3 linked regions of the Prochlorococcus marinus str. MIT 9313 genome follow. The protein of the gene in region 2 binds, or shares a complex with, the protein of the main gene of each other region. Links are inferred from orthologs where the notes say so. Each region holds a gene or a part of one and is shown on either strand. Other genes may lie near its edges. The genes, in order: AKG35_RS06570, accD and accC.

Region 1 (10,076 bases), 730 kb from region 2 along the record:
CCAGACAAACGCAACTGACTAAGCCTGCGCAGCGACTGGTCATCTTCAAGCACACGGAAGTTGCGCCCAGCCGCCTGGCCTACGTTGAGCTCACGCAAGACCTTCTGCAAGGCAAGTAGCTGGGTTTGAGAGCGAGATGCACCGAGACCAAACCAACCGAGCATCAACAGCCAAAGCCCACCAATCCCACCACCTTTAAAGAAGAGCAACCAACCCCCCAACACCATTGCCGAGAGAGATAGGGCACGGCCAGTTGCGGTGGCGACCTGGACACCCTTCCTCTGACTGCCAGTCCACTGCCAGACCAAAGCCTTAAGGATCAAGCCTCCATCAAGAGGCAACCCAGGCAGCAAATTAAAAAGGGCTAGCAACAAATTGAGCCCACCCAACTGACCAACGAGATTGGCAAGCAGCGGATTGACGTGATCAGCTGCATACACCCCTCCAGTCAGCAAGGCAACAGCCAAGACCAAGCTCACCAATGGTCCCGCTGCAGCAACCCTTAAAGAGGCCATCGGTGTCGAGCACTCCCTCTCAACGCTGGCAACACCTCCCAGGAAAAAAAGCGTGATGCTGCGAACCTTGACCCCCTCACGCAGTGCAACCAAAGAGTGGCCTAGCTCATGCAGGAGAACAGACAAAAACAACAGCAGGGCCGTGATCAACCCCAGACCCCAGCTGATCCAAGCTGGAAGCGAAGATTCAGCTGCAGCGGACACCTGGTTTTGTGAAATCCAAGTAAAAAGCAACAGGATCACAAACCAGCTGGGATGAACCCTTAAAGGGATTCCCCGAATCTTCATCAGCTCCCAGCCTTCGCCCACCCTTTCATCTCCATCGAGCCGGATCAGCGGCCAGTAGCAAACCAATCTTAGAAAAGTCTCGAGCCAATGGTCTTGCCTATGGGATCTCCAACATCCACCGCAGTGAAGATCTGCGGTCTTACCAACATTGACCAAGCCAAATCGATTGCAGCGCTAGGTGTCGAAGCAATTGGCGTAATCGGCGTAGCAAGCTCACCCCGCTTTGTTGCAGAACAGCAACGACGAGACCTTTTCGCTCAACTCAACAGCTTCAAGCCAGAACTCCAACGAGTCTGGGTGGTCGCTGATCCAGATGACACCGACCTATCCGAAGCCCTGCAAGGAGAAGGTGCACCTTCGGCAATCCAGCTTCACGGCCAAGAAACGCCAGAACACTGCGCAAACCTGCGCATCCAACACCCGAACACGCAGTGGTGGAAAGCCCTGCGCATCCGTAGCCATGAGGATCTCTCCCTTGCCCATACCTATGCAGGCCAGGTCGACGCACTCCTTCTCGATGCATGGAGGCCTGGACAACTTGGTGGCACAGGCCATCGACTTCCCCTGAACTGGCTGCATCAAACCTCTTTTGAACTGCCCTGGTGGTTAGCGGGTGGTGTCTCCGCAGAGTGGATTCCAGAACTTTTGAGCCAGGTAAATCCATGGGGCTTGGACGCCTCAAGCCGTCTCGAGATTTCGCCAGGGATTAAGGATCTAAAACTGGTTGAGGCCCTGGTTGAAGCGGTACGTCAGCAGCAAAAATAGATTCAATGATGCAATCAAAGCTCTTAAACAATTTGAGCTGCCGCAGATTTTTTCAATGGGTTGAAATTGAATTTCAATAATAAAGAGCGAACAAACAATAAGAATTTCAATCAAATCAATAAAATATGCCTAGCTAAAACTTTGGTCAATGAGACGAGCAAGACCCCAACTGAAGGTTGCTGCTAATTATTTTTTAGCTTGATCGTTAAGCTGTTCCTGTCTTTGTTGAATTCCAAAAAAAACATTCGCGCCTAACACCAAGACAGTTGCAACTACAATCACTCCAATCGCTAATGGGCTCAGATTAAGAGCCATTGCAAACAAAGGCGAAGGCATTGACCTCTAAATTGTAAATACAAGAATTAGCTTGACAGAGTTTCATCCACTTGGCTAGTAACAAGCGAAGTGGATACACACATGTTAATCAGACATGGCCATCGCCAAAATGTTCTTTCTTGGCAAGATCTAGAGAGATCTTTTATGTTGCAAGCATGGCCTCCTGCTGACGAACGAGCTCAAAGAATTCCTGTTTAAGGCTAGAGTCATGCCTGAAAACACCTCGCACAACTGAGTTCACCATGGTGCACTGGGGTTCCATTACGCCACGTAATTTCATGCAATAATGCTCTGCCTTGACAATAATTCCAAGCCCCTGAGGCTCACATAGCCGCTCAATTTCATCAGCCAAGATCATTACGGCCTCTTCCTGAATATGAGGTCTTGAAAATACCCAATCGGCAACTCTTGCAAACTTAGAGAGTCCAATCACACGGGTCCCTGGCTTGATCCCAATCCAGCAGTTACCCATGATCGGCACAAAGTGGTGGGAGCAGGCCGAACGGATCGTGATTGGTCCAACAGTATAAATCTCATCAAGCTGCTTAACGTTAGGAAAACTTGTAATCTTGGGCTGTTTCTGATAACGGCCCTTAAAAACTTCGTTGAGATACATGCGAGCAACTCGCTCGGCTGTCTCTTCTGTGTTGTGGTCATTATGAATATCAATCAACAGGCTTTGAAGTAGTTCTCGTACTCGATCGGCAACTTCTACTTCAAGCTCTTGCAACTCGCCTGGTTGAATGTATTCCGAAATATTATCGTTAGCGAGAAAGGAAACACCTCCCGCAACAAACCGTGCGCGTATACGCTCGGAAATCTTGCTTGTATTGGCAATTTGACCATTGTCAGGCGAAGCATTTTTGTCATTGCCAAGGCCTTTCGATGATGCTGGGATGATGGAAGTCATTAAAGGCTGGTTCAAAAGGCGCCAGTGGCTGGCATCAGAGTTAGATCTTCAATCACCTGTGATGGTGGCTGTTGGGCCAAGTGAAGAAGGGCAGCGGCAGCCTGCTCAACAGAAAGCATGGCGTCACGGTCGAAGCTACTTTGCACGGTTTCAGTATCCCAAAGAGGGGTATTGACCGAACCAAGCGTAAGGGTGCAAGCACGTATCCCATGATTGCGCTCCTCCGCTGCCAAGCAACTAGTAAAAGTAGCCAATGCTGCCTTGGTAGTGCAGTATGCACCCCACTGTGGAAAAGCATTGCGAGAGGCATGACTGCTCACATTGATCACCAATCCACCGCTAGCACGCATCGCAGGCACCACAACAGAACACAATTGAAAGACACTAGTGAGATTCATCTGAAGCAACCATTGCCAACGATTCAAAGGCATGGATAGAAGATCCCCTGTCCAAGCCGCCCCAGCATTGTTGATCAACACTGATGGGCAATGTCCCCGTCCAAGCAAATCCTCGATACCAGGAGCGATGGCTTCTGGATCAGCCAAATCGATTGATTTAAAAAGAACATTCTGGCCTGTACTTTTTAGCTCTTGGGAAAGTGCCTGAAGTGCATCTTGGCTGCGGGCTACCAACATCAAATCCCAACCGGAATTGGCAAACAACCGCGCAGCTGCTTCTCCGATACCGCGGGATGCTCCAGTAATCAGGGCAGTAGGCAAGGAGCGAATGCAACCCCAATAACCCTAGGCAGGCAAGCCGGTTTCCGACGAGCTTGGATCGAGAACACGACCCATAGCCCGGAATTTTCGATACCGCGCTTCGCGAAGCTGATTAACCTTTAAACCAAGAAGCTCATCGAGGTGCCGCTCGATAGCCTCTCTAAGCACCTCTCCCGCCTGAAGAGGGGCCCAGTTGTTGCCTCCAGCTGGTTCTGGAAGCACTTCATCCACCACTCCTAAGTTAAGGAGGTCTGGACCAGTGATCTTCAAAGCAGCAGCTGCCTCAGGAGCTTTGGCGGCATCTCTCCAAAGAATCGAAGCACAGGCTTCCGGACTGGCCACGGTGTAGACGCTGTGCTCAAACATGAGCAAACGATCAGCTACGCCAATTCCAAGAGCGCCACCCGAGCCTCCTTCACCAATCACCGTGGCAATCACAGGCACGCGCAAACGGAACATTTCACGCAAGTTGACTGCAATGGCTTCACCTTGCCCCTGCTCCTCGGCAAGCAGGCCTGCATATGCACCTGGCGTATCGATGAAAGTGAGGATGGGTAAACGAAAACGATCGGCATGATCCATCAGACGAAGAGCCTTGCGGTAACCACCAGGCGTAGCCATCCCAAAGTTTCTAGCCACATTTTCTTTTGTATCCCTGCCCTTTTGATGTCCGATCAGCAGCACAGAGCGCTTACCAATACGGCCCACACCACCAACCAACGCCTGGTCGTCGCTACCACGACGGTCACCATGCAACTCAACCCAGTCGTCGCAAAACATTTGGATAAAATCCAAAGTGCTCGGCCGGTGAGGATGTCGCGCGACTTGTATTTTTTCGGCCGGTGTAAGAGCTTGAAAAATTTCCTCCCGTCTACGTGCCGCCAAAGTTTCTAACTGGAGTAACTGCTGACTGACATCGACTTCGGAATCGCGTGCAAGCTCTCGGATCTGCTCAATCTGCTGCTCTAGTTCTACCAATGGCTTTTCGAACTCAAACAGATAACGACGAGCCATGACAAGAAAAGATCCGGAAACAAGGTTCAGGCTGCAGCAGCCTGAAGTTGGTGATTGAGATTGAGGCTTGAAAAACCATGACGCAAAGACGCCATGCCGATAAAATCCATTTTCTCAAGGGTGATCTGGTTACGCCCCCAACTGAAGTTTGTGTGGCAATTCTCAAACTCCAACAGCATTGCTTCTGCAAAACAGGCAAACATTTGCCTCGCAGGCTTATCCATCTCTGCAATCCAGCCAACATCCCAGCTGATGTCATTGCAGAACTCAACGATTCCTCCTTTGAGAACATGCACCCCACTACCAGCAAACTTTGCATCTAGGTTCTTCGGATAGCCCCCATCAATCATCAAGCAAGGCTTGCGCAAACTCTCCATATCGATTTCCAGGGTTCTAGGCATGCTGGCAACCCAAACCACAACATCAGCTTCAGGCAAGGCCTCTTCAAGACTCAATATTCTGCCGCCAGCCAATTCAGTTTGAAGATCTATAAGAGGTTGTTGCTGTCTAGCCACCAAAAGAAGTTCAGCGACACCAGTTCGAGCGGAAAGCCAACGGCAAACAGCACTACCTATATCGCCAGTTGCACCAACTACCGCTACACGCGCCTTGCTTAAATCAATGCCCAAAAGTGGGGCATTGTTCTCAAGCTGACGGCAAATAACCCAAGCCGTATGAGTGTTGCCGGTTGTGAATCGCTCCCATTCAAGCGTGGTGTTTCGTACATGTTGATGCTTAAGAAGATTGAAGTTCTCAAAAATAATTGAGGTAAATCCGCCTAGGGCACTTATCTGAATGCCTCTCTTCTGGGCCATTTCCATGGCATTGAGAACTTTGCGACGGGCAGTTTTGAACCGACTCAACATTTCTGGCACAAAACATGAATCGATATAAGCGCCTTCTATTTTCTTTCCTGTAAGGCTTTCTACCTCTATCTGTTCCAAAAACTGCGGAGGAGCACTGCACCAAACATCCAGGTCTCCATCTAGATGGTCATAGCCAATCTGAAGTGCCGTCTTCCTGGCATCTTCAAAACTGGTGGAATGACCGATCAGACCAAACATGTAGTGCTGACATACGAAAAAACTGAGCCCACCCTATAAGCCCTGAAGAGGTCCAAGTCAACCATAATCCCATTAATGCTGGTCTTTACGGTCCAGTGTTTGAACTTCGACCAAGCTGCTCACGAATGGATACAAGGGGAAAGGAAGGCCCATAAGCAGCAGAGTTCAGCTCACAAGAGCTGCCGCTGCCATACGGGTAATTTCACGAGTGTTAAAGCCAATCTCAGTGAGAGATTCCTGGTAGGCGATTAAGAAATCCTCAATCAGATCTTCCTTATCCATCTGCAGCACGGCAGCATCACCTGCTACCTGATCAAGCATCCGGCGAATCAGAGGCAGGTTCTCGCGATTGGCCTCAAGCAACTCCTCACGGCAACTCTCCAGATTGGCCTTGAGCCAAGCCTCGCCATAATTGAGGTGTGTGTACTCGTCCTTCACGACACCTTCAGTAATCTTGCGAGCAAAGGGGTCAGAAACAGGGATATAGGTGTGATAAGCCGAAATAGCAAAGGCTTCAATCAAGAGCGCCTGGATCAGCAAGCATGTAGGTGTTTTCCCCTGCCCTAAAGCTGTCTGGAAGTTGTCACGCAAAGGAGCAAAAAACTCCCTTGCGAAGTCCATGTCAGCCTCAACGCCAAGGTTCTTGCCGCAAGCTGTAAAGCCCTTCTTGTGCCTCATCTCCATCTTGGCAAGCCGCTTGAGCTCTTCGACATGATCGGGAAGCAGCGTGCCAATCGCGATGTAATTGTCATGGGCTTCCTGTTCGCCCTCAATGACTATTGCGTTGATTCTGCTGTATGCATCCTTATATCTATCTGAAGTGAAGTCTGGCAGGGCTTCTGAAGATCCAACAGTGCTGTCAAGAACAGCTGCCACAGGCATCTCAAGCGTAGGCATGGATCTTTTAAAAGTCGTAAGTCGAGAGACTTTAACCCTCTACTAGGGAAAATTGACTCAAGCCGCCCTTTAAATCACAAGCATTCTGGTTCTCTCACCGGAGGCCATTGGCTTCCCATCAGGCTGATCAGCAAATTAACCCAGTGATCAACCAAAGCCTGCTCCAATGCTTTCCCTAGCGCAGCATTAGCCTCTCGACTATCACCGATCACCCCGGACTCACTGAAATCGTCCGTAAGCCAAGCACATGGAGCATGGCCCTCAAGGCTCCAACCCATCGGCGGAGTGGTAGATAGGCCAGGGGTGTAGTGGTCACCATCGACAGGGCGATCAAGCCCTACCAGCTCAGGCGCCATGGACAGCATCAGGCTGGTCTCAGCCAGACCAGCATGCAGGCCTACCTCACGCTCACTTTCAGGGAGCAAATCCTTTAATGCCCCGACACCACTCCAGAGAAAACAGGGCAATACAGCCATCGCAGGGCATTGAGCACGAAGCTGCCGAGCCGCCACATGCAATAAGCCAATCTGGCCTCCATGTGCATTGAAAAGCAGCAAACGACGAACTCCCATGGCCGCCAATTGCTGACCAACTTCGATGACCAGCTGAAACATCAGGTTCGCTGAAAGGGAAAGAGTTCCTGGGAATGCCTCATGTTCCGGAGAAAATCCCAATGACTGGGCTGGCAACATCCAGATCGGCAGGTCAGCAGGCAAGCGTTCAAGGACCTCTACCAACATCCGCTCTGCGAAAAAAGCGTCCGTTATCAGAGGCAAATGCGGACCATGCTGTTCACAGGCCCCGAATGGCCAAACCAAGGTGGATCCCTCCAGACCAACCGCTTCTGCAGCCTCTGGCCAGCTGAGATGGTCAAAACGCCTGCAAGAAATAGACATCAGCCCCAATCTGCGAACAGAACCCCACCCTGCCTGTCAGAATGCTTGATCGACGACCCCAAGGCCCCCATGGCGGGATCAGGCAGTCCGCAGCCCAATAGACCAAAGCCCCCTAAACCCGCAGCGGAAGCCCCTCGCAAGCCCCTGCAGGTCATGCACATCAGCAAGCGTGGGGAACAAGACAAGCTAGTGCGAGAAGCCGCCGAAATAACTTCACCTGGCAGTAAAGCAACTGCAGCATCAGGCCAGCTCAGCAACGCCCCCAATCGATCCGTCTCAGCTGATGCAGCCTCAGATGAGAGTCGTTTTGATCTCGGCGAGCTGCAAAACATGACGATGGCCGATCTACTTGGTCCGGCCGATCAGTCACGCCGAAGCGCTTCGGCCCCAAAGGGCATCGATCATCGCAACGAAGAAGGGCAATCCAACCCAGCACGCAGTGTCGACGATTTCGACTTCGATGAAGACGCCTTCTTGGCTGCTCTCGATGAAAACGAACCAATTGGAACCACAGGGGAAGTGGCTACAGGCAAGGTCATCGCTTTGGAAAGTGATGGTGTTTACGTCGACATCGGCGGGAAAGCACCAGGCTTTATGCCCAAAAATGAATGCGGCCTTGGCGTGATTACCAACCTCAAAGAGCGCTTCCCAAAGGGTTTAGAGGTCGAAGTACTCGTCACTCGAGAGCAAAATGCCGATGGGATGGTCACCATCAGCTGTCGAGCTCTAGAGCTGCGTAAGAGCTGGAGCAAGGTGCAGCAGATGGAGAAGGAAGGCAAGGTCGCCCAGGTCAAGGTCAATGGATTCAACCGTGGTGGAGTGACCTGCGACCTTGAAGGCCTGAGAGGATTTATTCCCCGCTCTCAGCTCCAAAATGGAGAGAATCACGAAGCGCTTATCGGAAAAACCCTTGGTGTGGCATTCCTGGAAGTCAATCCAGAAACCCGCAAGCTGGTGCTTTCAGAGAAGCGGGCCGCTACCGCCGCCCGCTTCTCTGAACTTGAAGTAGGACAGCTCGTGGAAGGTCAAGTCGTAGCAGTGAAGCCCTACGGTTTCTTCATAGACCTAGGCGGTGTGAGTGGCCTCCTTCACCAATCCATGATCACCGGTGGCAGTCTTAGATCCCTGCGGGAGGTATTCAACCAAGGCGATCGAGTCAAAGCCTTGATCACCGAAATGGACCCTGGTCGCGGACGCATTGCCCTGAACACAGCCCTACTGGAAGGACAACCGGGCGAACTCCTAATTGAAAAAGATAAGGTTATGGCTGAAGCGACTGATCGAGCCAACAAAGCTCGTAACGTCCTTAGGCAGCAGGAACAGTCAGCAGGATGATTGCTGCCAATACGCCCAACATCACAGACCAACACCCTAAGACTGACTGGGAGCTCGACTTCTACTCGCGACCAATCCTTGAATCTGACGGCAAAAAACGTTGGGAGTTGTTAATTAGCAGCTCACAGGACCCGTCAGGAACTGCACCATTCCGCTGGGTAAAACGCTGCCCTGCAGGAGAAGTCAATTCACTGTGGCTGACCGACGCCCTGAGAGAGGCCCTTAAAGACTCTCAGGAACAAGGCTGGGAGGCCCCTCTCAGGCTTCGCTGTTGGCGTATATCGATGCGCACCATGGTGCAACGGGCTGCCGCAGAGCTTGGCATCGAAGTCATTCCAAGCCGCAGAACCTATGCCCTACTCGACTGGCTCGCCGAGCGAGAACGGGATGTCTACCCCCTTGAGGAGGGCTACATGGCTGGTCCACTGGCTCCTCCCCCAACTCCGATACCAACACCCCCAGTACCTCTACCTGAGGCTGTAAGGGGAGACGCCTGGAGCTGGGCCTCCCTACCCTTAGGTTTGCTACGCGAAGCCCAAGAGTGGCCAATCGGCTTCGGCGGCCTACTACCAGTTGGAGCAAACGACAACGACAACATCCCCGTGCCAGGTGTACGGATGTTCAGTCAAACCCGTGCTTTGGCTCTAGCAGGCTGGCTTGGAGGCCTGGAACCAGTTTGCTTGGCCGTCGATGGCACGCAGCTGATGCTTGAAGCAGGTCAAGACGATCGCTGGCTGGTGACGGATTTGGATGACAAAACAGCCACGGCAGTTCAACAGAGCCTCCTAGAGGCAAGAGAGCAAGCCGGCGGACTGCAATTCATCTCTGTGCAGACCTCCCCAGAGGAAAAACGATTTGCTGGTTTCTGGATGCTGCGTGACCTGCCGCAACCATGACATCGCTGGGGCCGGCAACGGAAACTGACAACCAAGACCCGCTTGCCACTCCAGATACCCTTTTCAACCAACTCAAAGGATGGACCTGGGTTGGTTGCTATGGGGGCTACTACCTGCAGGCCGACCTTCTACAAAAAGCTGGTTTCGAACATGGATTCTTCACGCGACGCTGGCAAGATCGAGGCCCCGATCAACTAGCTGGTTACCTAAGCGCAGGCATTAGCGTTCATAGACCCCAACAAGTTCATGGCGGCAAGGTGCTCCCAGCCTCACAAGCCAACCGCCCACCCTGGCCGGAAGCTGATGGCCTCGTAAGCGACAGGGGTGGACAAAGTCTCTGGGTCTGCACTGCCGACTGCACTCCAATACTGATTGCCGACCAGTACACGGGGCATGCAGCCGCATGTCATGTGGGCTGGCGAGGCGTAGCCGCCAAAATCC
Region 2 (9,881 bases):
ACTGATGGCCCAGTCGATACCAACTTGGCCAGCTGAGCTCAGCTGGCAACAGCTGAGCCGTCGAACAGCCTCCTTGCTTTGGCCACTGGAAAAAGCCGGAGGATCTGGCCATCTCCGCCAGATCGTCGATCGACAATGGATCGACCTACTTGACCAAAACCAAACGGGCAGTGGCGTGCTGCTTGCCCAGGGCGGCGCAACGAGTACGGCCATTGCAGGTCTGGTTAGCCATCCTGGAACAAACTCAGAAACAGTGCTTGAACTGATGCGCGATGTCGGTTGGGACCCTCGACTGTCACAAGCTCTGCCAAAAGTTTTAGCTGACCTCACGAGCATGTCCAAAACATTCCGACTGATCACCACCAGCGAAGACGAGCCGCTCAATACTCTTCTCGAACAACTTAGATGGAAGCGTGCGGGAGAAGAGTTGCTGCTTGGTCGCAGTCTTTGGCGTCGCCAGGTAAGTAACAAGTTGCTTCTTGGAGCTCGACCACTGCAATCGATGCTGGGGCGACTGCAACCCCAGCAACCACCTCTGCCTACTCCAATCCTGGGCTGACATTAATGACGGCAACAAAACCCAGTCCCAAATCCATGCTTAGTCTGGATTTGGGGAAAAGACGCATCGGCCTAGCAGGATGCGATCCACTTGGAATCACGGTGAGTCCTCTACCACCTCTGCAGAGAAAAAGCTTCGAACGAGACCTAAAAGTGTTGCAGTGGCACTGCACTAGTCGCAAAGTAGAAGGCTTGGTCGTGGGTTTGCCGCTAGATGCCAAAGGTCTGCCCACAGATCAAGCACGACACTATGAGCGTTATGGACAACGCTTGGCGAGAGCTCTCAAGCTGCCTCTCGCTTTGGTTAATGAACACAGCAGTAGTTGGGCTGCTGCTGAACGCTACAACTTGCAAGGCGATCGAAGTGGCCAGCTTGATAGCGCTGCGGCAGCACTTCTGCTCGAGCAGTGGTTGCGAGAAGGTCCCGAACTGAAACCGGTCCACGTGGCGGCCCATCCAGTGAGTCAGGTGAACAGCGATAGTGGATCCTGAGCAAATCAACCTCAGCTCCAATGACTGCCCCGGGTCCAAACATCAATGGCGAGGTGCCAACGGTCTTAGTAAGAGATGATGAAGGGCGGGATCTGCTCTGTTTTCTCGAGCAACTCATTCCCCTTGATGACAAGGATTACGCCCTACTCACACCGGTCGACACCCCCGTCTCCCTCTTCCGCCTCAGCGAAGGCAACGATCCTGAACTGATCGAAACGATTGCCAGCAGTGAACCAATCCTTTCAGTGGCCGATGTCGTGCTGCAAGAACACGACCTCACTCTTGTTCGTTCAGCTGTAACACTCACTGTGAACGGTGAACTAGATGAACCCGATCCAGAGGAATTGGAAGATGAGGAAACCGATGACGACTCCGAGACATATGAATTACTCGTTAGTTTTATGGTTCAAGAGCAGGAGTATGGCCTTTATATCCCTCTGGATCCCTTCTTCGTTGTGGCTCGCATGACCGACGGTCAAGCAAAGCTTGTCGAAGGAGAGGAATTCGATCAAGTTCAGCCACGTATTGAAGTCGAGCTCGAAGATAGGGAGCTGTAGATCAGATGAGCCAACACTGGCTTCAGCCAAACTGGGCACCCGGCCTGACCCTCCCCCATCTGCCGATCCAGCACTTGCTGGATCAGGGCCTGCAGGCCCTGATCCTTGACGTTGATCGCACCTTGCTGCCCGGGCGTGAGATTGAATTACCGCTATCCGTTACAAGCTGGGTTAAGGAGGCCCAACGCCATCTATTACTTCACCTCTTCAGCAACAATCCCTCTCGAAAACGTATCGGTTCGGTAGCTGAGCAACTAGATCTCACCTTCACCTGCAGTGCAGCGAAACCTCGCAGAGCCCGACTGCGAAAGGTACTCAATCAGATCCAGTGCAAACCTACAGAGATTGCCATTGTGGGAGATCGAATCTTCACTGACGTGCTAGCCGGAAACCGTCTTGATCTCTATACCGTTCTAGTTCGACCACTACGCGCCGATGGCTACCCCTGCAAAAACAACAGAGTTCAGCGTCTTGAACAAAAACTTGCCGCATGGCTAGGGGCCCCACAGACATGAGTCTGTGGGTGGTGAAGGTGGGAACCAGCCTGCTGAGAGGCAATGAGAAGCAATCCACCGCCGAAGTGATTGAGAGCTACAGCGCCTGCCTTTCAGCAAGCCTCAAGCGGGGGGATCATGTTGTCCTCGTAACAAGTGGCGCCGTAGGTCTTGGTTGTAATCGTCTAGGGCTAAGCCAACGGCCGGTCGATGTGGTGGCTCTCCAAGGGACGGCGGCGATCGGTCAAGGACAACTCATGGCTCTTTATGAGGCTGCCATGAGCCGAAGGGGTCACACCGTGGCTCAGGTATTGCTTACCCGCTCAGATCTTGGCTCCAGGCAGCGATACCGCAATGCTTCTAGCACCTTGAAGCAATTGCTCGACTGGGGCGTTCTGCCGGTGGTGAATGAGAACGACGCCCTCTCTCCGGAAGAATTGCGATACGGCGACAACGACACCCTTTCAGCTCTCGTTGCAACCGCAGTGGAGGCTGATCAGCTCATCATGCTCACCGACGTGGATCGCCTTTATTCCTCAGACCCCCGCATTAATGCCTCTGCCGAACCGATCTCAGATGTTTACCATCCCCATGAACTGACTGCCCTGGAAGTCGCGGCAGGGGAGGGAGGTGCCTGGGGCACTGGGGGCATGACTACAAAACTTGCGGCAGCTCGCATCGCTACCGCAAGTGGCATCACCGTTCTTCTTGCTGATGGCCGCGATCCTCAAGTGCTTGATGGGTTGCTGCAAGGAAGACGGAGCGGCACGGTGTTTCATCCTCACCCTCAACCTCTCGGCAATCGCAAGAGCTGGCTGGCCCATGCTCTGAAGCCCTTAGGGACCCTTCAGCTGGATGAAGGCGCCTGCGATGCCCTTCAACATCGTGGCGCCTCCCTGCTCTTGGTGGGGGTTAAAGAGGTGGAAGGAAACTTTGAAGCCAACCAGCCGGTAAGACTAATTAATCCCGAAGGTAACGAGCTCGCTCGAGGCCTGTGTTCCTTGAGTAGCAAAGAACTGCGCGAGGCCATTGAGACCCAAATGAGCACGAATCGTTCACCGGTCGTGGTGCATAGGGACGTGTTGGTTCTCCGCAACGCGTGACTTGATTGAACATCACCAACACATCACGCCTACGATCCGCCGAAAAGTGATTTGACATGCGCTTCAGCCAGTTGATCGCCTCCCTCCAACAAGGAAGCGCTGGGCTGCAGGACCACCAGCTAGCTGAAGATCCTGAACTGCTTAGCGGCGCATCTCTCGATCAAGCAAAGGCCAATCAGCTCAGTTTTCTGGAACAGGGCAATGCACTAACCACTCAGCTAAGCCACAGCAAGGTTGGGGCCGTATTGATTCCACCTCAGGATGATCTACGTGTCATCGCTGAACAAAGAGGGCTGGCCTTTGCGGTGTTGCGAGATCCTCGCCTGGCATTCGCTGAAGCCTTGGAACAATTGCATCCACGCTCGCGGCCCAAGGCAGGTGTTCACCCCACAGCCGTGATCGGAGATCAAGTGCATCTTGGCCAAGGGATCTCAATCGGTGCGCACGTCGTCATCGGTGATGGCAGCCGTATCGGTGCCTATAGCGTGGTCCATCCAGGCGTAGTGATTTACGAAGATGTGGTGGTGGGGGAAGCTAATGAACTTCATGCCAATGCTGTTCTTCAGCCTGGTTCCAGGCTAGGTCTGAACTGCGTTGTGCACTCCAATGCCGTTGTGGGATCAGAGGGTTTCGGCTTCGTACCTACCGCCAATGGATGGAGAAAGATGCCCCAAACCGGTTTGGTGGTTCTTGAAGACGGTGTAGAAGTGGGCTGCGGGTCGACCATCGACCGTCCATCGGTGGGTGAGACTCGCATCGGCGCTGGGACCAAAATTGACAACCTCGTGCAAATCGGCCACGGGGTGGTTACAGGCCAAGGATGTGCCCTTGCCTCACAGGTGGGGATTGCCGGCGGTGCTCGCCTGGGTGAAGGTGTAATCCTCGCCGGTCAGGTTGGAGTCGCTAATCGCGCTGTAATCGGCGATCGTGCCATCGCTAGCTCGAAGAGCGGTATTCATGGCGAAGTTGAAGCGGGGGAAGTTGTCAGCGGCTATCCCGCGATTCCAAATCGCCTCTGGTTGCGCTGTTCCGCCACCTTCAGCAAATTACCGGAGATGGCCAAAATGTTGAGGAAGCTGACAAGAGATACACCTCAGTAACCTCACAGGAGGCACAAGCCATTTTGGAGTTCTCCACATGCGCCAGCACCGCATCGTTCTGCTGCCTGGTGATGGTATCGGTCCTGAAATCACTGCTGTAGCAAAGCTTTTACTTGATGCATTAGGCCACCAACACGGTTTCAAGCTGAATTTCGAGCAACACCCCATCGGTGGGGTTGCCATAGACGCAAGCGGATCGCCCTTGCCCGCCAGCACCCTTGAGGCATGTCAAGCCAGTGATGCGGTGCTCCTTGCAGCAATTGGTAGCCCTCGCTTTGACGCCCTGCCCAGGGAGCAACGGCCGGAAACAGGCTTGCTATCCCTTCGGGCAGGACTGAAACTATTTGCGAACCTCAGGCCGGTGACGATCCTGCCGGCCCTGATCGATGCCAGCAGCCTGAAAGCAAATGTGATCAAAGGCGTTGATCTAATGGTGGTGCGTGAGCTCACAGGTGGGATTTATTTCGGCCAACCGAAAGGGCGGATTGAGGCCGATGGGGATGAGCGCGCTTTCAACACAATGACCTACTCCAGAACTGAGGTGGATCGAATCGCCAAGGTCGCTTTCGAGCTCGCCCGCGATCGCAGCGGAAAGCTTTGTTCAGTAGATAAGGCAAACGTGCTTGATGTCAGTCAACTGTGGCGTGATCGTGTCGATGCTTTGGCTGCCAACTATGGAGATGTAGAGCTCAGCCACATGTATGTGGACAATGCCGCGATGCAATTGGTGCGCAACCCCAGGCAATTTGACGTGCTGCTTACCGGCAACCTATTCGGAGACATCCTTAGTGACGAAGCAGCGATGCTTACCGGTTCGATTGGCATGCTGCCCTCAGCTTCGCTCGGCAGCGAAGGACCAGGACTGTTTGAACCGGTGCATGGCTCCGCACCCGATATTGCAGGACAAGACCTGGCCAATCCAATGGCAATGGTGCTTTGCGCAGCAATGATGCTGAGAATTGGCTTAAAGGAAAACGATGCCGCCAGGGCTCTTGAAGGATCAGTAGAGCGTGTTCTCGCGGCAGGTTTCCGTACAGGTGACCTCATGAGTGAGGGTTGTACCCAACTGGGCTGCGCAGAGATGGGTGAGCAATTGCTGCAAGCGCTTTAAAGGATCGAGAACTCTGATAAGCAAATGCTGATGTTGCCAAATTGAGCTGTTTGCTCCATGACCTGCCAAAATCTCTGGGCCTGTCCTGTCTGCGTCGATGTCGAAGCGTCACCCGGTTGTCGCCGTTACAGGGTCCTCTGGAGCCGGAACCAGCACCGTAAAGCGGGCCTTCGAACACATTTTTTCCCGAGAGAAAATCACGCCCGCCGTTGTGGAGGGCGATAGCTACCACCGCTTCGAGCGGATGGCCATGAAGGAAGCCATGGCTGACGCCTTGGCCAAGGGTGAAAACTTCTCCCACTTCGGCCCAGAAGCGAACTTATTCGACAAGCTGGAAGAGCTCTTCCGCACCTACGGTCAAACAGGGGGTGGCAAGAAGCGTTATTACTTGCATAGCACTGAAGAGGCAGCAGAACATAACAGCCGCCTAGGCACGAAACTTGACCCCGGTCAGTTCACCCCTTGGGAGGAAATTCCAACCAACACGGATGTTCTCTTCTATGAAGGACTGCATGGTGGTGTCGTTGGTGATGGCTACGACGTAGCAGCCTGCGCCGACCTACTGGTTGGGGTGGTACCAATCACCAACCTTGAGTGGATACAAAAAATCCACCGCGACAATGCCGAGCGAGGCTATTCCGCAGAAGCAATTGTGGATACGATTCTGCGACGCATGCCTGATTACATCAACCACATCTGTCCACAATTCAGCCGTACAGACATCAATTTCCAGAGAGTGCCCACTGTGGACACCTCGAACCCATTCATTTGTAGGAACATCCCTACGCCGGATGAAAGCTTTGTGATCATTCACTTCCGCAAAGGTGCTCGCGAAAAATGGGGCATCGACTTTGGAGATCTGCTCAACATGATTAATGACTCGTTTATGTCGAGTCCGACAAGCATCGTGGTGAACGGAGGCAAGATGGGTTTTGCAATGGAATTAATTTTGACCCCGATCATTCATCGCCTGATTGAAGACAAACACAAACTCTCATAAACAAAATAATTTAGTTACCTCAAGAAGCAACTATGATGGGATTATCTGAGTAATCAGTTAATCCTATTTCTATTTCCAACCTCTCATTTGTAATTGCAACAGCCGCTTCCCGATCAACCGAGGCAGCACGCTGCGATCGGTTCAACAGCGGCCAACTGATTGAGAAAGCACGACAAATTTATTTCAACTATCTCTCCAACACCATCACTGGTACGGAACCCATTGGTGTTGTTCTGAATGAAAACAATGGGAAAGGACGCGTTGTCTTTGATCTTCCGGTTCTGCTTCCAAAAGAAAAATTTCTCAAGCTAGAGCTCCTGCGCACCCTCCCGATGCGCTCCCGTCAAACCCGTGCAAGAACCATCGCCATCTCTAGGCGCAGCTAATGCTCTGGATCTATCTAGCGATCATCGGAGCTTGTATGGGCAGCTTCATCAATGTGATGGCTTGGCGGCTTCCACGAAAGGAATCATTGATTTGGCCTGGTAGCCATTGCCCACGTTGTGGATGTGGTGTGCGTTGGCACGACAACATCCCAGTACTCGCATGGATTCAACTGGGCGGTCGCTGTCGTGATTGCAGAACCACCATTCCAGTGCGTTATCCAGCGGTGGAGAGTCTCAGCGCCGGGCTTTGGGTATCGGCTGCCTTGGCAGCTCCAACCAGCATGGGCGAGTTGTCTTCCTTGTTCAATCTCTTTGCTGGAGTCGTGCTTGTCAGTGTGCTGTTGCCACTGGTCCTCATCGACCTCGATCACATGTGGTTGCCTGAACCACTTTGTCGGGCTGGCCTTTTGTTAGGCCTGGCGTTCACCGCGACAGCGGCAGTTTCACTCGGCTGGAGTAAGGGATCAACCCTGCTACTCGACCATTTACTAGCAGCAGCAGCAGCCTTAATTGCGATGGAAGGGCTTAGCTTCCTTGCCAAAAAGCTGATTGGTCAGCCGGCCCTTGGGCTTGGTGATGCCAAATTGGCGGCCATGGCTGGAGCATGGTTAGGACTGAATGGGGTGGCTATGGCCATGACCCTGGCCATCATCAGCGGCGCAGCGGTTGGTCTCATCGGTCGGCTTGCTGGTCAGCTACAACCTCGCCAGCCTTTTCCCTTCGGGCCTTTCATTGCCTTTGGGGTCTGGGGTGTATGGCTTTGTGGATCAGATTGGTGGTGGCAACATTGGCTCAACCTAATGGGTCTTTAATAGACCAACTGCTGCTAGAAAAAAATGCCAACTGTCAGTGAATCAAGCGCGCTTTAGATTTGGATGAATCACCACTTCTTAATTTGCGGTATTGGACATAAGCATGGACACTTGATCCATCCTTATGACTGCCCGAGAAGCCTTGTGCCAGTTGAGAAGTCACCCGTCCTCACACTGATTTAAAAGGATGAGTTTATTCGACTGGTTTGCTGATCGTCGCAAGGGTCAGTTCGTTGGCAAGGTGAGCCAGGAAACTGAAGAAAGCGATGGCCTTTGGGTCAAATGCCCCGAATGCGGTCAGGTGGTTTATCGCAAGGATCTTCATGCCAATGCAAGTGTTTGTTCCAACTGCGGTTACCACCACCGCATCGATAGCGACGAAAGGATCGTCCTGATTGCTGATCAAGGAAGTTTTAAATCACTGGATCGCAACCTCAGCCCTACAGATCCACTCGGATTTAAAGATCGCCGTGCCTATGCCGATCGACTTAGAGAAAGCCAGGCCTCAACAGGCATGAAGGACGGGGTCGTCACAGGTCTTTGCCAAGTCGAAGGAATGCCGATGGCCATGGCGGTGATGGATTTCCGCTTCATGGGCGGTTCTATGGGATCAGTTGTTGGCGAAAAGATCACCCGACTGGTGGAGCGGGCAACAGCCCAAGGTCTACCCCTCTTGATTGTCTGCGCTTCAGGCGGAGCTCGAATGCAAGAAGGTATGCTCAGCCTGATGCAAATGGCCAAGATTTCCGGTGCTCTTGAACGACATCGAGAGGCTGAATTGCTCTACATGCCACTACTCACTCATCCAACTACCGGTGGTGTGACTGCAAGTTTTGCCATGCTTGGTGATCTAATTCTGGCGGAACCGAAGGCTCTGATTGGCTTTGCTGGACGCCGGGTCATTGAGCAGACCTTGCGGGAAAAACTACCCGACAATTTTCAGACTGCCGAATATCTGCAAGAGCATGGCTTCGTAGACACGATCGTGCCTCGAACGCAACTTCGTAAAACGCTGGCCTCACTCTTGCTGCTGCATGGCTGTAAAGCGAAAAAGGCCGCGGGTAAATGAGCAAATCTCTATTCCGATTCTGCCTCTGGCTAGGTCAGGGTTTCATGCTCCTGCTGCTAACCCTTTTTATTCCTTACGGCTTTCTCGAAGTAGAAATCGCAAGCGCTGGCCCAGTCGAATGGAAGGAAGTCCCCGCTACTGAAGCTGGACAGCAATGGTGGGATATAGGCAGCCTTCATTACGACAAGGATGGCAATCTCAGCGTGCTTAGTCGCTTTACTCCAGCGCTCAGAGAAGGCGAGAAGCAACAAAATGGCAGCCTCTATTTGATGCATGTGGATTGCGATCAAAAGCTCTTCAGGGATACCTCGGTGAATGGTTTGCATCGTTTCCGCGCAGAATGGAAACCCTCTGATGGCGATGAGCTCATCGATGCAGTCATCGATGAGGTTTGCACTGCAGAGGTGACGTAAAAATCAATCATGAATCCAATTCGTCCACCAATTGGTGTTGCTATTGCCGGCCTTGGCTTCGGTGAAAGCGTTCATCTTCCGGCACTAAAAGCCAATCCAGACCTACAGCCTGTTGCCCTATGGCATCCACGCAGAGAGCGACTAGAAAAAGCTTCTAACCAGCATGAACTTATCGGCTATAGCGATTGGTCAGCCCTATTGACTGATCCAAAGATCGAGGCCGTGATTCTGGCAACACCACCAGGCCCGCGTTTTGAATTGGCGCTCGAAGCATTGAAAGCTGGAAAACATTTGCTTCTGGAGAAACCCGTGGCGTTGCATGCCGATCAAGTCGCTGAACTGCAACGACTGGCCATCAAGCAAAGATTGAGCGTGGCCGTGGACTTTGAATACCGTGCTGTGCCGTTGTTTATGCAAGCCAAGCGTTTGCTTGATCAAGGGATCGTGGGAACGCCATGGCTGGTGAAACTTGACTGGTTAATGAGTAGTCGCGCCAATGCTTCAAGACCATGGAACTGGTATTCCCAATCCGAGGCAGGTGGCGGCGTGATTGGGGCGCTAGGCACTCATGCCATGGACATGCTGCATTGGTTGTGTGGGCCAACTCGCCAGGTGAGTGCTCTGCTATCCACCTCGATTCAAACAAGGCCTGATCCATTTAGTGGCGAACTGCGTGATGTGAGCAGTGAAGACGTCACCCTGGCTCAGTTAAAGCTGGGTGGAAATGAGAGGCCTGAAATACCTGCACAGGTGAGCCTCACGGCAATTGCCCTCCAGGGAAGAGGG
Region 3 (10,096 bases), 1.1 Mb from region 2 along the record:
GCTACAGCGCCGATGGCGAACCCTGCAACCTGCAGCAACTTCAAACCCAGCTGCGCCGACTGAGGATCGACCCAGAAGGCAGCAATGTTGTGATGCAGGGTGATGTGACCCGCATCGTCTCGATGAGTAACCGCGATCGCCGCGGCCTGATCGACGAACTGGCTGGTGTAGCACTCTTCGACAGCCGCATCGAACAAACTCGCGCCAAGCTCGATGATGTTCAAGAGCGGCAGGAACGCTGCCGGATCGTGGAACAGGAACTGCTGACCACACGGCAACGCCTGGAACGAGACTGCGCTAAAGCCCGCACCTACCAGGAACTCCGCCAGCAACTTCAATTGGGTCGGCAACAGGAACTGATGCTGGCCTTTGAAACAGCCCAGCAAGGTTTGCGTGATCTTCAAGCCCGACAGCAACAGCTTGACGAGCAAGAGGTACGCGACGCTGCGAACCTCCAAGAGGCCGAAGAAAAGCTGGCCAAGGCCGCCGCCAACCTGAAGACTCTGCAAGTGAACGTTAAGGCCCTCGGCGAAGACCAGTTGCTAGGGGTGCAAGCCGAACTGGCGGGATTGGAGACCCAGGCTCGTGAACTCGAGCGCCAAGCAGAGCAACACCAACATGAAGGTCAGCGCCTCCAAGGCGTTCGCCAAGACCTAAGCAACCGCCGCAAACAACTGCAACAGGAGGCTCACAGTCAGACCGAAGATCCCCATCGCACGGCCCTAGAAGATGCTGAAAAGAACTGCAGAGATGCCGAAGCCGCTGTAGAGGTCTCCCGTCGCCGCCTTGGAGACGTCGCCGGTCGCTCTGGTGCTTGGCTTGAGCAACAACGGCAGCGCAGCTCTCGCCGTCAGGAACTTCAATCCACCCTTACACCACTGCAGCAGGAGCAACAACAACTTCAAGAACGCCTGCGACAAGACGAAGAGCGGCGCGTGGAACTCGAAGCAGAGCAGCAGCGTGACGGCACCGAAGACCAGCAGGTACAGAAACAACTTGATCAACTCGAACAGGAATGGCAAACACTCCTCCAGAGCATCAGCGACAAGAAAGAGCAGGTTCAGCAAGCCGCTGAAGCCCTGGCAGTGCAGCAACGGACCCGCAGTCGACTCGAGCAAGAACAAACCCGCTTGGAAAAAGAGATCGCCCGGCTAGAGAGTCGTCGCGAGACCCTGCAGGAGAGTCGTGGCACTGGAGCTCTAAGGCTGCTGCTTGAAGCCGGTCTGGAAGGGATCCACGGCCCCGTTGCCCAGCTTGGGGAGGTAGACGATCGCCACCGACTTGCTTTGGAAGTCGCTGCGGGTGCACGACTCGCTCAAGTTGTCGTAGACGACGATCGCATTGCCGCCAAAGCCATCGAACTGCTCAAAAGCAAGCGAGCCGGCCGGCTCACCTTCTTGCCTCTCAATCGCATCAAAGCACCTGCAGCTAGCAGCAATAGCGCCCTCATGCGAGGGCGAAAGCCTGACAACGCTGATAGCAGCACTGGCATGATCGGCAAAGCCTTTGAGCTGGTTCGTTTTGAGCCCATTTATGCCGAGGTTTTTGCCTACGTCTTCGGCGAAACTTTGGTCTTTAGCAACCTGAAATCTGCTCGGCTGCAGTTGGGACGAACTCGAGCCGTAACTCTTGATGGAGAACTGCTAGAGAAGAGCGGTGCCATGACAGGCGGCAGTTTTTCCGGTCGTAGCAACAGCCTTAGCTTTGGTAGCAGCAACGAGGGAGATGAGGCCGAACCCCTACGCCGCAGGCTTCTTGAACTTGGAGAAACCTTGGTGGCCTGCCGCAGAGAGGAATCTCACCTCAGCCAAGTTCTCGAGGAAGCTCGCCCCTGCCTCAGAAATCTTGAACAGCGCCAAGCCGCTCTGGAAGCCGAACGCAGCGCAGCCCGCCGCTCCCATGGCCCCTTGATGGAAAGACGTCATCAACGCTCTCAAAAAGTGGAGGAGCTACAAGCTCATCAAGAACAACAGCAGCAACGACTGAACGCTCTCATCGAAAAGCTCTCTCCCCTCACCCTTGAACTGCAGCAACTTGAACAACATGAGCAGGAAGCCCAAGCGGATGGCGATGCAGAGACCTGGCAACGATTACAAGCGGATCTTGAAACCGCCGATGACGCACTTGGGACAGCCAGAACGAATCGGGATCAATTGCTGACTGCCCAGCAGCATCGCCACCTCGCCCTCGAACGCCTAAGCGATCAACAAAAGGGCCTGGAGGCTGAGGAAAAAAGACTGCAGGAAGCTGTCCATGCTCTGGCAACTGCCCATGCTCAATGGCGTGACCAGCAGCAAGAACTGCAAGCGCGAAGACAAACACTAGAAAGCCAACAACAAGACCTACAGACTCGCTTTGGCGAACAACGGCGCGCCAGGGATGCTGCTGAAGCAGAAGTAGCAAACCAGCGCCAAGGCCTACAAGAGGCCCAGTGGAACCTGGAACGCCTCCGACAGGATCGCCAAGCCCTTACCGAAGAGCTTCGCAGCGGCGGCCTCCGACTCAATGAACTCCAACAAGCCTTGCCAGACCCACCCCCGGAGATCCCCGCAGAGCTTCGCAGCGCAGGACTTGAGGCCCTTCAAGCCGATCTGCAAAAGCTTCAAAGCCGTATGGAAGCCCTAGAACCAGTGAACATGCTGGCCCTTGAAGAACTCGAACAACTCGAACAACGACTCGGGGATCTGGTCAAAAGGCTTGAGGTTCTCTCCCAGGAGCGAGAAGAACTCCTGCTCCGCATCGAGACCGTCGCCACTCTTCGTCAGGAAGCCTTCATGGAAGCTTTTGAAGCAGTTGATGGTCATTTTCGTGACATCTTCGCCAGCCTCTCTGAGGGCGATGGCCACCTTCAACTCGACAACCCTGACGACCCCCTCGAAGGCGGCCTAACCCTGGTAGCACATCCCAAAGGCAAAGCAGTGAGACGCCTTGCGGCTATGTCTGGTGGAGAAAAATCGCTTACGGCGCTCAGCTTTCTGTTTGCTCTTCAGCGCTTCCGCCCCTCTCCCTTCTATGCCCTCGATGAAGTGGACAGTTTCCTTGATGGGGTGAATGTTGAACGCCTTGCAGCTTTGATCGCCCGCCAAGCAGAACAAGCCCAGTTCATGGTTGTGAGCCACCGCCGACCAATGATCGGCGCCTCCAACCGCACCATCGGGGTAACCCAGGCCCGTGGGGCTCACACTCAAGTCGTGGGATTACCCAATGCAGCGTGAGCTGTTTCCTCAAGCCCTTGAGTCAAAATAACTCGATTCGCCCCCTGTTGAGGGCCTGCGTTTGACGACAAACCCATCCCTGAACGATCCACTGGACAAAGTTCCTAGCGACCGCCTCTGGCTGCGCTCCGAGCTCATGGGGACCCACGTGATCACCCGTGATACCGGACGTCGTCTCGGCGTCGTGGGAGAAGTCGTGGTCGACATTGATCGCCGCGAAGTGGTGGCCCTAGGCCTGCGAGACAATCCCCTAACGCGATACCTGCCCGGCCTCCCACGTTGGATGCCACTTGATCGGATCCGTCAGGTGGGGGACGTCATCCTCGTGGATTCCTCTGACTCACTCAAAGAGGGTTTCACCCCAGATCGCTACAGCCGAGTGATCAACTGCCAAGTGATCACAGAATCTGGCCAGCAACTAGGCAGAGTCCTGGGGTTCTCCTTCGACATCGAAACAGGAGAACTCACCACCCTGGTGATTGGAGCAATCGGTGTGCCCTTATTGGGTGAAGGGGTCTTGAGTACCTGGGAGATGCCGGTAGACGAGGTGGTCAGCAGCGGCGCAGACAGGATCATTGTCTATGAAGGCGCAGAAGAGAAGCTCAAGCAACTGAATAGCGGCTTCCTCGAAAAACTCGGAGTTGGCGGCCCCAGCTGGGAAGAACAGGAGCGAGAGCGCTACAGGATGAATCTTGTGCCAGTGGAAAACCAGCTCAACTCAGGACAGCCCACTGAGCAGGAACAGCGCCGGCTCCAACCTTCCACCACTCAAACCTTTGAGCCGGAAGAAGAACTTGAATACGTTGAACTTGAAGAGCGTCAACAGGAAGTCATCCCCCAACAGCGCTATCTCGATGAAACGCCCTCAAGCTCCCCAACGCGCTACCGCAATGACAGAGAAGAAAGAATGACCTTCGAAGAACCTTCTGCCTATGAACAAAGGCCAGTCTTCGAAGAATCAGCTGCCTATGAACCAAGACGAACCTTTGAAGATCAACAACCCCAGAGACCAAGACCAGCCTCACGTCGACCTGTTCAGAGCCTTGGTGATCCTCTTGATGTGGAGCCCCTCGACTTTTCAGGACGCGATCAAGCTGGCCGAGACCGAGATACAGAGATAGAGGAGACCCCACAGCGCCGTAATGGCACCGAACTGGACGACCCTTGGTGACCTTCGATTCAAATCAAACCTCTGCCTCCTCGGAAAAATCAAGCGAAGCGCTGTTCACGCAGTACCTCTGACCTGTAGGCGCTGGTCCGTCGTTAAAGACATGGCCCAGATGAGCCCCACAACGAGCACAGTTGATCTCAGTACGCTCCATTCCATGACTAGTGTCCCGATGGGTGGTAATCGCACCTGCCTTGACTCCATCCGAAAAGCTCGGCCAACCAGTGCCTGAATCGAATTTTGTCGCTGAGCTGAAGAGTGGGGCTCCACAACAGACACAGCAATACATCCCTGCTGCCTTGTGGTTCCAATAAGCACCTGTAAATGCTCGCTCTGTGCCCCCCTTACGGGCAACCTGATACTGCTCACGAGTCAACCTGGCCTGCCACTCTTCTGGGCTGAGCTTGATCCAATCCACTGAATCGGAAGCGGAGGAATCAGACCTGGACATGGAAGGGAAAAGAAAGAGGACCTGCCAGACCCTAAACAGCCTTCGAATCTAAAAAGCACCGAGAGCTTTGGGCAGCAAACGACGCACCTGCCGAACCAGTGCAGAAACAGCCCCAGGTTGCCCACGCAGGCTGCGCAGATCCTCGCGCAGCCCCCTGAGCCGTTCAGGAGATTCCAGCCAAGCTGACGCCTCATGAGCAATGTCCTGTGGCGAAATTGAGCCCACTCGCTCCGGAACCACCATGCGTCCAGCAGAGATATTGGGCCAAGCCAGGAATCCATGACGACGCAGCCGCCATGCACTGAGCAAAACACCAATGCACCAACGCAATCCAGGGAGCCGAGCCAACAAACCAATCCAGCCATCCCATGCCTGCATCACAGCCAAATGCTGGGTGGGCACGATCACAATCATTGGCAAACCAAGCGCCCCCAATTCGGCCGTATTGGCCCCCACAGTGGTAAGAGCTAAATCACATTGGCTCAAGGGACCATGCGCAGGATGATCCTCTTGGAGATAGATGACCGTGCCGGCCCTGGTGATCAATCTTCGCCAAGGCTGATCAAGCTCAGCTGGCCTGACCATGGCAATAGCTGAGCGATAGGCAGCAGCAATCGGATTGCTCGAACTCATAAAGCTTTCCAACTCCTTCACGCTTGTGGTAGGTGCAACAGGAAGCAAAAACCGACATCCAGGTCGCAGCCGAGCCAATTGATCAGCCGCCTCCAAAAGGAAAGGAACCCCCACGCAGAGCTTGGCCCGTTTAGACCCAGGCAATAAAGCCACCCAGTCGCCTTGTGGCAGCGGGGCTTCAGCTCTTGCAAGACTAGACAAATCCGCCATCAGGTCTCCCACCACAGTGCAACGGTCCCGGAAACGACGTGGCAGCTGATCCCGCACTTTGGGAGACATCGCAGCAATGCAGTCATTCCAACGAGGCCAGCGGGCCACCCACTCGGCGTAGGTGAGATGGCGGTAGCCCAAGCGGCCTGAAAGAAGCACGCTCCAGAACTGATCTCCACCAAGGAAAACGACCACTCCTTGGCGAGGCCACGGCCCATAGCGTCGGGGAAAGAACAACAAATTCCAAAACTGATTTGCTGGTGTGATCTGCTCAAACTGAATCCATCGTCTAGCCGCATCAGCCTCCTGTCCTGTGGCATTCGGGCAAGGCACCAACACCAGCCTCAAGTCAATAGGCGAGCTTGCAGCGCGAGGACGCATCAAAATGCTGCGATGCAAGCTCTCAGCAATGGGCCTAACCCAAGTCGCTAGTTCCCCTGGGCCATTGGAAACCAGAACAACCGCCAGCGAAGTGTCCGGAATGACAGCTGGAGGGAGTGAGGTCAAGTTGTAAGGAAAGAATGCGGATGGCGAGACTTGAACTCGCAAGGCCGAAGCCACACGCCCCTCAAACGTGCGTGTCTACCAATTCCACCACATCCGCGTGGCCGACTCAACCTCGCGGGCTTCGTCGATCGAGGATCATACCGGCCAATGGTCCAACGTTTTGCAAAGTGGCCTGGCAAGGAGCGCTGATACGATCCGCCCAAAGCCTGATTACTGCGGGATGACCATCGGCAAAGTGCTGATCGCCAACCGCGGCGAAATTGCCCTCAGAATTCTGCGTAGCTGCAGAGAGCTGAATATCCCCACAGTGGCTGTTTACAGCACCGTGGATCGCAATGCGCTGCATGTTCAACTTGCTGATGAAGCCGTCTGCGTTGGCGAGGCCCCTAGCAGCAAGAGCTATCTCAATGTCCCCAATATCCTCGCGGCTGCAACCTCCCGCGGGGTCGATGCAATTCATCCTGGCTATGGATTTCTAGCCGAAAACGATCGATTCGCCGAAATCTGTCGTGACCATGGCATCACCTTTGTCGGTCCTTCACCCCATGCAATCCGCTCCATGGGAGACAAGTCGACCGCTAAGGCGACCATGCAACAAGTCGGTGTTCCGACTGTGCCAGGTAGCGAGGGCTTGCTCGCCAGTCCAGAAGCAGCAGCTGAGCTGGCGAAGGGAATGGGCTACCCAGTGATGATCAAAGCCACCGCAGGTGGGGGTGGCCGCGGCATGCGCCTGGTCACCACGCCAGACCAACTGGAAAACCTCTTCAAGGCCGCCCAAGGAGAGGCCGAAGCGGCCTTCGGCAATCCTGGGCTCTACATGGAGAAATTCATTGACCGGCCCCGACACGTCGAAGTGCAGATCCTCTCGGATCGACACGGCAACGTCATCCACCTCGGCGAGCGTGACTGCTCCATTCAGCGACGTCATCAAAAACTGTTGGAAGAATCCCCCAGCCCAGCCCTCACCCCCGAATTACGCCTGCGAATGGGTGAGGCTGCGGTGGCCGCCGCAAGGAGCATCAACTACGAAGGCGCTGGAACCGTGGAATTCCTCCTTGATCGCAAGGGTGACTTTTACTTCATGGAAATGAACACCCGTATTCAGGTTGAGCATCCCGTCACAGAAATGGTGACAGGCATCGATTTGATCGCAGAACAACTGCACATCGCCGGAGGCGATCCCATCAGCATCAAACAAGAGGACATCCAACTAAGAGGCCATGCCATCGAGTGTCGAATCAATGCTGAAGACTCCACCCACAACTTCCGCCCCTCACCAGGGCAAATCACAGGCTGGTTACCACCAGGAGGACCAGGGGTACGCATCGACAGCCACGTCTATACCGGCTACGACATACCGCCTTTCTATGATTCATTGATTGGCAAGGTGATCGCCTGGGGGCATAACCGAGACGCGGCACTTAAACGCATGAAAAGAGCACTCAATGAATGTGCTGTCACAGGCATCCCCACCACAGTTGAATTCCATCTCGAACTGCTCAATCGGGAAGAATTTCTGAGAGGAGATGTTCACACCAAATTTGTCGAACAGGACATGCTCGACTGAAATTCCTTCGTTCAATCTCAAGCAATGGCCTGGCTCTTAAGCAGCATCTGAGAGAGCAGTCCTTGCTGGCCAACCAACAACTCCCTCAACAAACTGATCAATCCAGCCCATATCACGGGAGTGACATCCACTCCACCAATGGGAGCCACCACACGGCGGGTCATCGCCAAAAGAGGCTCCGTGGGCCAACTCACCAAAGGCCAAAACCCCTCGCTGAGCTTTACCTGGGGATACCAAGAGAGCACGATCCGAAAGATAAATGTCAGCGTCCAAAACGCAAGCGCAAAGGCCAGAACCAGATGCAGCGTTGGCAGCGCTTGAATCAGAACTGGTGTCACAAAGCTCAAAGCATCAGCAATTCCATCGTAGAAAGTCACCCCTGATCATTAAGATCATGATGGCCTCGCCCAAGTCAGAACCACTGCTATGACCGCTTCTCTCGCCAATTATCTAAGCAGCCTCGTTTGGGCCGCAGTAATCGTGGTAATACCAGCTGCCGTTGCCCTTGTGTTGATCAGTCAAAACGACCAGATGTATCGCAAGTGATCGGGTTGACCGAAACCTCAAAGCAGCCTTGGCGCACTTCGTAGACTGAGCCCAACGAGGTTGGTTTTCAACCTCCTGTTCAGGCGTTTTCAGGGGGCGCAATTGTGGTCAATGCCAGTCTTAACTGGGGCAGCATTGTTGGAATCGTGCTTGCAGTAGGCGGTGCTCTGCTGTATTTCATGCGATCGTTCAAGCCTGCCTTAGCACGCGACTACGACGTCTTTTTCGCAGCCATCGGCCTCCTTTGTGGAGGAGTTTTCTTTTTTCAGGGGTGGCGCCTGGATCCGATCCTGCAGTTCGGCGTGTTCCTGCTAGCCGGAACCACAATGTTTTTCGCCTACGAAAGTGTCAGGTTGAGAGGCGTAGCTGTTGAGGGGGCTCGGCGTTCATCCTATTTCGATGATGCACCAGCCCCGCCTATCAACCAGGGTCGAGGCGGTGGCCTAAGGGGTGACTGGGATGAACCCTACGACCGCTTTGAGGAACCCCAACCGGTTCGACGACGCTTCTCCAGTCGAGACAACGACGATGCTGATCGCCCTCAAGAAGACTTATACCGGCCTCGCAGAACCACAAGAGCTGCAATACCAGAACAAGCAGCAAGCCGTCGCCGCAACAAGGAGGAAGAGTCCTGGGGCGAAGACTCAGAACGCTCTCGTCGCATGGCCCGATTCGGCCGCCAGGATGATGAACAAAACAATCGTCCTGACTTTGGAGAACGCCGCAATATTCGCCAAGATCAGCGCCGGGGCAGCCGTCCCTCAGCCAATCAACAAACCACCAATCGAACCCAATTAAGCAACGAGCCAAGGTCTACGACGAGAGGGGGCTACGGCTCATCAAGAAAACCTGGTGTACCTCAGGGGTCTCAGATTCGTCCCGAGGCTGAAGATGCGGCCTACTCTCCTGCAAAGTCCAGGTCGACGGGATCCAGGCCCACAGCATCAAAGCCCTCCCGACCACAAGGCAATCCCTCAGCCACCAGAACAGAAGCGGCGCCTCCTTCATCATCAATGCCTGAGCCAAGACGCTCAGCTCCGCGAAGTTCAAGACCTCGCGACAACAGTTCCCGTTTTGACGACTGAAGCCCATTGCCAACAACCTGCAGCAACTGATCCTGCTTTTGGGGTGCCTGAGCCTTGGGAGCTGCATCAATTCGATTGAGAGAGCACCAGGTGGCCTGCTTCAACGCAGCCAGCAAGACCCTGCCCTCAGCGGCAATGGCGAAATGCTGGCAGTGATCGTCGATCAGCGAGGCCGGCCAACCGTTCAGCTCCGCGAGCTTAGAGACGGAAAGATCCTGCCACTACGCCATTTCTCCCGTCACCAACCTCACAGTTCTCCCTCCCTGAGCTGGAATGGACGTTATCTGGCAGTGATCACACAAAAAGGCAATCGTCGCCTAACGATCATTGAAGATCGTCTAACCGGAAGAATCCACCCGCTTCCCCTACCGGGGGAGAGAGATCCTGTGAGCCTCAGCCTTGCACCAGATGCACGCCAGTTAGCTATGCAAGTAGCCGATCAGGGGCATTGGCGCGTAGAGCTCTTCGATCTATCACACATCCTTGAGCCTGATCCAATCAGAGGGCTGAAGCGCTCAACTCCAACGAAAGAGGTTAGACCGTGAAATATGGGCTCTTACGAGATCTGCCGAGTTGGCTTGTAACTTTGTTTATTTGCTTTGGGCTGGTTGCTTGCGGAAGAGAAGCATTGAGGCCACTCCAAGGCATCAATCGCTCACTGCTCCAATCCGCTAGCAGTCGTCGCCAACCGGCCCTTGGCAAGCGTTGGTTGGC

Evidence for each region.
Region 1: the proteins of accD (region 2) and AKG35_RS06570 are in contact, whole or in part, in a solved structure (PDB 8UXZ), measured with the Escherichia coli proteins. The link is inferred for Prochlorococcus marinus str. MIT 9313 from one-to-one orthologs.
Region 3: the proteins of accD (region 2) and accC are in contact, whole or in part, in a solved structure (PDB 8UXZ), measured with the Escherichia coli proteins. The link is inferred for Prochlorococcus marinus str. MIT 9313 from one-to-one orthologs.

Annotation. Positions count from the first base shown.
Region 1 is NC_005071.1:1,312,098-1,322,173, forward strand. The notes cover bases 2,553-5,494. They hold AKG35_RS06570 (acetyl-CoA carboxylase carboxyltransferase subunit alpha), read right to left. Parts: upstream 4,548-5,494; coding sequence 3,558-4,547; downstream 2,553-3,557. Other genes in these bases: folE (GTP cyclohydrolase I), read right to left, coding at 2,553-2,814; AKG35_RS06565 (SDR family oxidoreductase), read right to left, coding at 2,826-3,533; AKG35_RS06575 (long-chain acyl-[acyl-carrier-protein] reductase), read right to left, coding at 4,574-5,494. Also shown: AKG35_RS06550 (site-2 protease family protein), read right to left, coding at 1-824; AKG35_RS06555 (phosphoribosylanthranilate isomerase), read left to right, coding at 891-1,568; AKG35_RS12935 (hypothetical protein), read right to left, coding at 1,755-1,904; more of folE, read right to left, coding at 2,047-2,552; more of AKG35_RS06575, read right to left, coding at 5,495-5,611; AKG35_RS06580 (aldehyde oxygenase (deformylating)), read right to left, coding at 5,777-6,508; AKG35_RS06585 (creatininase family protein), read right to left, coding at 6,583-7,404; AKG35_RS06590 (S1 RNA-binding domain-containing protein), read left to right, coding at 7,474-8,739; AKG35_RS06595 (Tab2/Atab2 family RNA-binding protein), read left to right, coding at 8,736-9,635; peptidoglycan editing factor PgeF, read left to right, coding at 9,632-10,076. UniProt on the Escherichia coli protein: Component of the acetyl coenzyme A carboxylase (ACC) complex. First, biotin carboxylase catalyzes the carboxylation of biotin on its carrier protein (BCCP) and then the CO(2) group is transferred by the carboxyltransferase to acetyl-CoA to form malonyl-CoA.
Region 2 is NC_005071.1:574,743-584,623, forward strand. The notes cover bases 6,995-9,741. They hold accD (acetyl-CoA carboxylase, carboxyltransferase subunit beta), read left to right. Parts: upstream 6,995-7,800; coding sequence 7,801-8,682; downstream 8,683-9,741. Other genes in these bases: AKG35_RS02805 (prepilin peptidase), read left to right, coding at 6,995-7,613; AKG35_RS02815 (hypothetical protein), read left to right, coding at 8,727-9,095; AKG35_RS02820 (Gfo/Idh/MocA family protein), read left to right, coding at 9,105-9,741. Outside these bases: AKG35_RS02765 (hypothetical protein), read left to right, coding at 1-559; Holliday junction resolvase RuvX, read left to right, coding at 565-1,050; AKG35_RS02775 (DUF3727 domain-containing protein), read left to right, coding at 1,071-1,607; AKG35_RS02780 (YqeG family HAD IIIA-type phosphatase), read left to right, coding at 1,613-2,122; proB (glutamate 5-kinase), read left to right, coding at 2,119-3,204; lpxD (UDP-3-O-(3-hydroxymyristoyl)glucosamine N-acyltransferase), read left to right, coding at 3,261-4,304; leuB (3-isopropylmalate dehydrogenase), read left to right, coding at 4,342-5,415; AKG35_RS02800 (phosphoribulokinase), read left to right, coding at 5,513-6,415; more of AKG35_RS02805, read left to right, coding at 6,801-6,994; more of AKG35_RS02820, read left to right, coding at 9,742-9,881.
Region 3 is NC_005071.1:1,683,625-1,693,720, forward strand. What follows is about bases 5,616-8,577. They hold accC (acetyl-CoA carboxylase biotin carboxylase subunit), read left to right. Parts: upstream 5,616-6,404; coding sequence 6,405-7,751; downstream 7,752-8,577. Other genes in these bases: AKG35_RS08460 (hypothetical protein), read right to left, coding at 5,616-6,184; AKG35_RS08475 (YggT family protein), read right to left, coding at 7,769-8,089; psbX (photosystem II reaction center X protein), read left to right, coding at 8,178-8,297; AKG35_RS08485 (Ycf66 family protein), read left to right, coding at 8,402-8,577. Outside these bases: chromosome segregation protein SMC, read left to right, coding at 1-3,215; AKG35_RS08450 (PRC-barrel domain-containing protein), read left to right, coding at 3,277-4,386; peptide-methionine (R)-S-oxide reductase MsrB, read right to left, coding at 4,400-4,834; more of AKG35_RS08460, read right to left, coding at 4,883-5,615; more of AKG35_RS08485, read left to right, coding at 8,578-9,382; AKG35_RS08490 (hypothetical protein), read left to right, coding at 9,421-9,927; AKG35_RS08495 (hypothetical protein), read left to right, coding at 9,924-10,096. UniProt on the Escherichia coli protein: This protein is a component of the acetyl coenzyme A carboxylase complex; first, biotin carboxylase catalyzes the carboxylation of the carrier protein and then the transcarboxylase transfers the carboxyl group to form malonyl-CoA.